Linked DNA regions of Planctomyces sp. SH-PL14. The protein of the gene in region 1 binds, or shares a complex with, the protein of each later gene. Links are inferred from orthologs where the notes say so. Each region holds a gene or a part of one and is shown on either strand. Other genes may lie near its edges.

Region 1 (4,121 bases):
TTCCCCTTGGCCGCCTCGAACTGCATCATCTGCTCGCCGAGGATATCGCCGGCGAAGATCGTTTTGCCGTTCACGCGGGCGACCGGATCGATCGCCGTCAGAGCCCGCTTCTTGCCCTTGCCGGGCTGGCCGTCGCTGAAGGCGACCTTCTCGATCGCCTGGTTGTCGCCCGGGGATTCCGCCTCGGACTTCTGAGCGAGGGCTTCGGCGTCACGGACGCGGGGCGGCGCGGGGCCCACGACGGGATTGCTGACCTTGATCGACCGGTTGCAGCCGGTCGCGGCCAGCGTCACCGCCAGGAGGAGTCGCCACAGCTTCATTTCCGTGAGCATCCATGCCACGAGGGGAGGGGCGTCGAGCGTTGAGAGTGGAGCATTGAGCGTTCAGGGACGGGGCCCTTTTCAACGCTCAGCGCTCGACGCTCAACTCTGGACCTTCCTCAAGTCTTGAGTTCCGGGCAGGTTATACGCCCGGAACTTTCAGCCCGGCAACAGGGATTTCAGGTGGTCGACGATGTCGTGCGCCCCCAGATCCCGCTTCGGCAGCAGCAGGTACGCCTTCCGGGCGTCCACGATCCGGAGGTCGGAGCCGAGCTTTTTCTGTAGCTGTTTGATCGTTTTGTCGTCTTTGTACTCGAAGACGGCGAACCGCCCTTCCTCGGTATAGATCCGGCGGATGCTCCATCGCCAGGCATGGAGCTGGAGCTCGCGGACCAGCAGAAGTTGCTGCGCCTCGGCGGGGATCGGCCCGAAGCGGTCCCGCATCTCGTTCGCCAGTTCGCCCAGTTCCTCCAGTGTCGCAACGGCGGAAATCTTCCGATACAGGTCGATCTTCGGGCGTCCGGCGGGGACGTAGGAGTTGGGGAGGAATGCGGTGACCGCGAGTTCCACGTCGACGTGGGGATGCTCCCGCGCCGGCATCCCTTTGAGCGACCGGACGGCGTTTTCGAGGAGCTGGCAGTAGAGCTCGTACCCGACGGTCGAGATGTGGCCGCTCTGCTCGGTCCCGAGGATGTTCCCCGCGCCGCGGATCTCCAAATCCCGCATCGAGATCTTGAACCCCGCCCCCAGCTCGCTGAATTCCTCGATCGCCTTCAGCCGCCGGGCGGCGATGCTGGTGAGCGACTTGTTCTCGTCGAGCAGCAGGTAGCAGTAGGCCCGGTGCTTGTAGCGGCCGACGCGGCCGCGGAGCTGGTGCAGGTCGGCCAGGCCGTAGTTCTCCGCCTGGTCGATGAACATCGTGTTCGCGTTGGGGATGTCGACCCCGCTCTCGATGATCGTCGTCGCCAGAAGGATGTCGGCCCGGTGGCGGACGAAGTCGAGCATGTTCCGCTCAAGCTCGTTTTCGTTCATCTGGCCGTGGACGATCGCAATCCGGGCATCCGGGACGATCGCCTGCAGCCGCTCGGCGACGAACTTGATATCCCACACCTTGTTGTGGACAAAGAACACCTGTCCGCCGCGGTTCATCTCGCGGACGATCGCCTGCTTGATGAGATCCGCATCCCACCGCACGATCCGGGTCTCGATCGCCATCCGGTCCTGCGGCGGCGTCGTCAGGTTCGAGATGTCGCGGATTCCCAGGAGCGACATGTGGAGCGTCCGGGGAATGGGCGTTGCGGAGAGTGTCAGGACGTCGACCGAGAGCCGGACTCGCTTCAGCATCTCCTTGGCGTCGACACCGAACCGCTGCTCTTCGTCGATGACGAGCAGCCCCAGGTCCTTGAATTTGACGTCCTTCTGCACCATCCGGTGGGTCCCGATCACGACGTCGACCTGCCCCTCCTCCATCTTGAGGAGCAGCTCCTTGGTCTCCTTGGTGGATCGGAACCGGGAGAGGACGTCGACCCGAACCGGGAACTCCGCCATCCGGTCGGAGAACGAGCGGTAGTGCTGCTCCGCCAGGACCGTCGTGGGGACGAGGACCGCCACCTGTTTCCCGGCGTCGACCATCTTGAAGACCGCCCGCATGGCGACCTCGGTCTTGCCGAATCCGACGTCTCCGCAGATGAGCCGGTCCATCGGCCGGTCCCGCATCAGGTCGATCTTGCTGTCGTCGATCGCCCGGACCTGGTCGTCGGTCGGGACATAAGGAAATGCCGCGTCAAACTCCTGCTGGAGATGGCTGTCCGGGGGACAGGCGTAGCCGGGCTTGTGGGCCCGCTGGGCCTGGAGCTTGAGCATGTCCGAGGCCATGTCCTGCACGGCCTGCGCGACGCGGCTCTTGTTCCCCGCCCACGCCGTCCCGCCGATTTTCGAGAGCGGCGGCGAGCCCTTCGAGGCCCCGACGTACTTCTGGACGAGGTGGATCAGCGAGACCGGGACATAGATCATGACCCCGTCGCGGAACTCCAGCGACAGGTGCTCCTCCTTGGCTCCTTCCTTCTCAAGCAGTTCCATTCCCCGGAACCGCCCGATCCCGTGGGCGAGGTGGACGATCAGGTCCCCGACCTTGAGGTCGAGGAAGCTGTCGATCGCCCGCCCTTCGGCCCGTTTGCGGGTCCGGGTCGTGCGGCGGACCTCGACGCGGTTGAACAGCTCGTTGTCGCTGAGAACGAGAATCCGGTCGCGGACGAGCCGGAACCCGCGGGTCACGGTCCCCAGGCAAAGCGTCACGCGGGGGGCCAGCTCCGGGACTGACTCCTTGAGCAGTTCCCCCAGGCGGTCCCGTTCCCCCTGGTTGTGACAGGCGATGAGGACCGTCTCGTCCCGACCGACGATCGTCGCCAGCTCGTTGAGGACCTCGGCCCGCGGTCCGGTAAACCGCTCGATCGACTCCACCTTGAGGTGGCAGGTCGTCTCGGCGCTGTCCCCGGCGAGGGCCGAAACGGTCACGGTCGGCCGTTCGGTCGTCCGGGCCAGCGTCGCCTGGACGGAGAACAGCCCCTGCGGGTTCTCCAGCCGCTCCAGGTAGTGTTTTCCCTCGTCGACGAGGTCCTGCAGTTCCGAAAGGACGAGCCAGCTTCCCTTCGGGAGGGAATCGAAGAAGTAGGCCGACGGAACAGGGGCCGGGTCCTGGGCCTTGGGGGCTTTCTTTGTCGAGGCCGGTTCGCCCTTGGTCTCCTCCGACTTTGGCCCGATCGCCGTCAGGGCGACCTGCTTCAAGTCCTCGACCTTGCGCTGGGTCTCGACGTCGAAGCGGCGGATCGAGTCGATCTCGTCGCCGAAGAGTTCGACCCGCAGCGGATCGGTCGCGTCGGGCGGGAAGATGTCGATGATTCCGCCGTGGACCGCGAATTCGCCGGGAGCTTCAATCGACGGGACCCGCTCGAATCCCTGCTGGACGAGCCAGAGGAGGAACTCATCCACCTCCAGATCCTTGCCGACCTGGAGCGTTCGAGTGCCCGCCTGCCGTGACTCACGGGACGGAACCGGCTGCATCAGGGCCGGGAAGCAGGTGACCACAACCTTGGGCGGCGTGGGGGACTCGAGTTCCTGCAGGACGCGGAGCCGGGCGCCGAAGACCTGGTCGGAGACCGAGCGTTCTTTGGGGAGCGTTTCCCAGGCGGGGAAGACGCGGGGGGGCTCCGGGAGGTAGGGGGCGAGGTCGGCTGCGAAGTCGTCGACTTCGCTGAGTCGTGGCAGGACGACGACGAGTGTGCCGGGGACTTCGGAGGCGAGAGTGGCCGAGGTCAGCGCGGACGATGAGCCCCACGCGCCGTCGATGGTCCCGCTCTCGCCGTGCTGGAGGGCCCCGAGCACGTGGCGGAATTCGTCGAAGTGACGGATGCGTGCGATCAGATCCGGGAGAGCCCGGATCGTCTGTCCCCCGCCGCGATCGTTCATAACTGGTCGGCAGAGGTTATCGGGGGGGAGCTGGGGACGTCAAAGTCGCGGCAAGTCGTGCTTGCCGGCGCGACTCCCATAGCTCAAACCCAATGTGCCACGGCAGTCAGGGGTCAAGGGGGCCACGCCCCCTTGCCGCCGGAGGCCGTCCGGTGAGGAACCGTGGTAAGCAACGGATGTTACCTTTGTGGTACCAGCGTTGAGGACTCCCTCACATCACACCGCTCGCTCTGCAATCCCCGCGGGTTAGTGAGGGGGCATCCGGCACGTTGTCCGCGGTTGGACACACTCTCCTTCAGACATCTCTCGACGGCCAGGCCTCCGGCGGGCAGGGGG
Region 2 (4,171 bases), 4.4 Mb from region 1 along the record:
GTGGCCGGACGAGGAGGCTGATCCCGGTATCTCGAACCGCGTCCTTGCCGGCACAGCTTGATAGCTCAAACCCGACGTGCGACGGCAGCCTGGGGTCAAGGGGCCAAAGAAAGAACACAGGCCCCCTTGCCGCCGGAGGCGCTTCCATGAGGAACCGTGGTCAGCAACGGACGTCCGTTTGTGGAACCGGCGTTGAGGACTCCCTCAAAACACACCGCTTGCTTTGCAATCCCCGCGGGTTGGTGAGGGGGCCATCCGGCACGTTGTCCTTGTCTGGACACTCTCTCCTTCAGACATCTCTCGACGGCCAGGCCTCCGGCGGGCAAAGAGGCTTCGCCCCCTTGCATCCCCCACCAGGGGCCAGCCCCTGGACCCCGGATGGGTTGCCACACCACCAACCGGCGGACGCCCCCTTCCGATCTCGCGACGTCGATGTCGCGAGACCGTCCGCTCCTATGGCCGCTCTCCGTCGGCATGCTCCTTCACGAAGTCCTGGAACGTACGCGACGCGACTTCATCCGCATCGGCGATCCGAATCCCGATCGTCTGCCGGCCGTCCCGGGCGGCAGCGATCTCCCGCTCCGCTCCCAGCCCGCTGATCCGCCCCATCGCATACCGCCCCGCCGCTCCGTACAGCGTCAGGTCGATCCCGCTACGGCGTTTCGTGACCACTTCGGCCCACGGCTTCGACGAGCCTTTGAGGCGGTACGTGACGGTGGTCTTGCCAGTCCAGTCGACCTCGGCGTCCGGGGCCGCTTCCGACAGGACTCCGAACAGAGACTCCAGCGTCTCCGCCTCCCATTCGACCCGCTTGTTGCTCGGAAACCCCTTACGCGAGAGGTGCCACTTCTTCCCCAGGACGGTCCAGGGCATCAGCGACGTCGGATCTACGACCGCCACTTGGGCCTGCGGCAGGAACGCCTTGACCGCCTTCTGAAGGAAATCCGCAAACGCCGGAGTCTCGATCTCCCGCAGCCAGTGGACGGTGATCGTCACTTCCTGCCACGGCCCCTTAAGGTTCTTCACCCGCACGCGGTCGCCGCGGCCGTAGACCGGCAGCTCGTCGAGATCGTCGAGCGACTTGAGAGACAACCGGCGGGCAAGGTCTTCCTCGCGGAACGAGTCCTTCTTCACGCGGAACTTGAGGACGAGGAGCCATTCGTCGCCGGTCTGGGCATGCAGGAACCAGCCACCCGATTTCTCCTTCGCCATCAGCTCGACAATGCTGCGGTGGTTCCAGTTCGGCTCGGCCAGCGTCTCGTGCTCCGCCAGCAGGTCGATAACGTGCTCCAGCGCCTCCCCCTCCCACTTCGGCGGCTTTCCGCTGTGGCTGATCCGGTCCCGCGTGTGCCAGCGGCGGCCGTCCGACTGCCACGGCGCGGCGGAGTCCTTCCCCACCTTGCTGATGTCGATGTCCCCCGCCCGCTTCTTGGCCGCCTCGTCGGCGTCGAAGAACTCAACGTCCGCCCGCTCCCCCGCCTCCATCACGGGCGCGAGTAACTCCCCGGTCCAGGACCGCATCAGCGGGGACTCGCCCGTTTCTTTCCGTCGGGTGCCGTTGGCGCCGGGCCGCGCCAGGGCGGCGTGGGCGACCACCTCTTCGGGCGTCCCCTGTGCCACGATCCAGCCGCCGCCCACTCCCGCCTCCGGGCCCATGTCGACGACCCAGTCGGCCGTCTTGATGACGTCGAGGTTGTGCTCGATGACCGCGACCGTGTTCCCCTGCTCGACGAGACTATTGAGGACTTTGAGCAGCTTGGCGATGTCGGCGAAGTGCAGCCCGGTTGTCGGTTCGTCCAGGAGGTAGAGCGTCTGACCGTTGTGGGGGCGGCAGAGCTCCGCCGCCAGTTTGACCCGCTGCGCCTCGCCGCCGCTGAGGGTCGCGGCGGATTGTCCGAGCGTCAGATAGTCAAGGCCGATCGCCGCCAGCGTCGCCAGCGGGGCACGGATCTTGGGGATGTTGCCGAAGACTTCGAGGGCCTCGCCGATCGACATGTTCAGAACATCGGCGATCGACTTCGACCGATACTGGACGGCGAGCGTTTCGACGTTGAACCGCTGCCCCTTGCAGGTCGTGCACTCCACCCAGACGTCGGGAAGGAAGTGCATCTCGATCTTCTTCTGTCCCATCCCCTCGCACTCTTCGCACCGCCCGCCGGGGCGGTTGAAGCTGAACCGGCCCGGCTTGAATCCACGCACCTTGGCCTCAGGGAGCCGGGCGAACAGCTCACGGATCGGATCCCAGACGCCGGTGTAGGTGGCAGGGTTCGACGCGGGGGTGCTGCCGAGCGGGGACTGGTCAACGACGATGACCTTGTTGACCTTCTCGATCCCCCGCAACTCGTCATACGCGCCGGGAGCTTCGCCGACGCGGTGCAGGTGGCGGGCGATCGCTCGACCGAGCGTCTCCATCACGAGCGAGCTCTTGCCCGAGCCCGAAAGGCCGGTGATGGCGGCGAACGTTCCGAGCGGAAGATAAAGGTCGACGCCACGCAGGTTGTGCTGCCGGGCCCCCAGGAGTTCCAGCCACGAACCACCCGGCGGGGCGTCGTAGAGCGCGGGGGGAGTCGACGGGCGAGCGGCGGCGGCCGGCGGTGCGGAGTCCTTCGCTTCCTCTTCGAACAGCGTCGCGGCCTTCTTTCCTCGCTTCTTCTTGGGAGTGGAGTCCGTCTCCGGCGCCAGCCGAACGAGCCGCCGCGTCCGGGGAATCGGGATCCCTTTGGCGCCGCTCAGATAGGCTCCCGTGAGCGATTTCTCGGGCTGCTTCTCCAGTTCCTTCGGCGCCCCCTCTGCGACGACCATTCCGCCGTGCCGACCCGCGCCGGGGCCGAAGTCGTACAGCCGGTCCGCCGACTCCAGGACTTCCCGGTCGTGTTCGACGAGGACGACGGTATTGCCGAGATCCCGCAGACGGTGCAGGGCCGAGATCAGCCGGCCGTTGTCCCGCGGATGGAGGCCGATCGTCGGTTCGTCGAGGACGTAGAGGACGCCGGTCAGGGCTCGTCCGATCTGGCCCGCCAGCCGGATCCGCTGGCTCTCGCCGCCGCTGAGGGTCGGCATCGACCGGTCCATCGTCAGGTAGTCGAGTCCTACGTCGACCAGGAACGACAGCCGGTGGATTGCCTCGTCGAGGAGGTCTCCGGCGACCTTCTTCTGTTCCTTCGTCAGTTTGAGCGACTTGAGGAACGTCAGGGCCTCGCCGAGGGGGAGTCGGCAGAGTTGCGGGAGCGTTTCTTCGTTGAGCCGAACGGACGCGGCGTCGTCCCGCATCCGGTCCCCGTTGCAGACCGAGCAAGGCTTCTCGCCGACGAGGTCGAGGAACCGTTGGCGGTGGGCGTAGGAGACGCGCGAGGCCTCTTCGATCGTCGGGTAGAGGCCCTTGTACTGGATGCGGACCGCGGCTCCCCCTTCACCTTTGGGGCCGGCCGGGACGTCGATCCACCGGTCGCCGCCGCCGTAGAGGATGACCCGCTGGTGTCGGGGATCGATCTGGTACCACGGGCGATCAAGGGGGATGTCGAAGGCGATCGCCAGGGCTTCGAGGATTCGCCGGAAGCCGGGGGTCAGGCGGGGATCGGGCCAGATCGAGACTGCCCCCTCGAGGAGGGAGAGGTTCGGGTTGCTGATGAGGGCGGCCTGGTTTGTGCCTCGTTCCGTGCCGAGGCCCTGGCAGGCGGGGCACCATCCCAGCGGGCTGTTGAAGGAGAAATTCTGGGGTGTCAGTTCGACAAACGTGCGCGACATTCATGACTCGGACGCGACGACGGGAATCGAGCAAGGATAGTCGTGTCCGTCCGAACACTCCATAGACAAGGGTACAGTATCAGTCCGGGTCCAGGGATCCCCTGGTGGGGGATGCAAGGAGGCCACGCCCCTTGCCCGCCGGAGGCCTGACCGTCGAGAAACATTGGAAACAACGGGTATTCAAACGCGGACCACGTGTCGCATGGCCCCTCACCAACCCGCGAGGAATACAGGGCAAGCGGCGCGGTGTGAGAAAGTCCTCAACGCGGGCTCCACAAACCGGACACCCGCCGTGAGAGGGGGCGGATCAGGCCGATTCCGCGAGGGGCTGAGCCTGGATGGCCAGCGCGGTCTTCAGAGCGGTTTTTCCCGCCGTGCTGATCTTGTAGACGAGCCCGGAGGATCGCTGGCCGATCTCGCACTTCAG

The links.
Region 2: the proteins of mfd (region 1) and VT03_RS01645 are in contact, whole or in part, in a crystal structure (PDB 4DFC), measured with the Escherichia coli proteins. The link is inferred for Planctomyces sp. SH-PL14 from one-to-one orthologs.

Annotation. Positions count from the first base shown.
Region 1 is NZ_CP011270.1:4,781,399-4,785,519, forward strand. What follows is about bases 280-4,095. They hold mfd (transcription-repair coupling factor), read right to left. Parts: upstream 3,786-4,095; coding sequence 480-3,785; downstream 280-479. Other genes in these bases: VT03_RS18290 (peptidylprolyl isomerase), read right to left, coding at 280-320. In the rest of the region: more of VT03_RS18290, read right to left, coding at 1-279. UniProt on the Escherichia coli protein: Couples transcription and DNA repair by recognizing RNA polymerase (RNAP) stalled at DNA lesions. Mediates ATP-dependent release of RNAP and its truncated transcript from the DNA, and recruitment of nucleotide excision repair machinery to the damaged site.
Region 2 is NZ_CP011270.1:392,772-396,942, forward strand. The notes cover bases 254-4,119. They hold VT03_RS01645 (excinuclease ABC subunit UvrA), read right to left. Parts: upstream 3,745-4,119; coding sequence 454-3,744; downstream 254-453. Other genes in these bases: VT03_RS01650 (hypothetical protein), read right to left, coding at 4,052-4,119. Also shown: more of VT03_RS01650, read right to left, coding at 4,120-4,171. UniProt on the Escherichia coli protein: The UvrABC repair system catalyzes the recognition and processing of DNA lesions. UvrA is an ATPase and a DNA-binding protein. A damage recognition complex composed of 2 UvrA and 2 UvrB subunits scans DNA for abnormalities.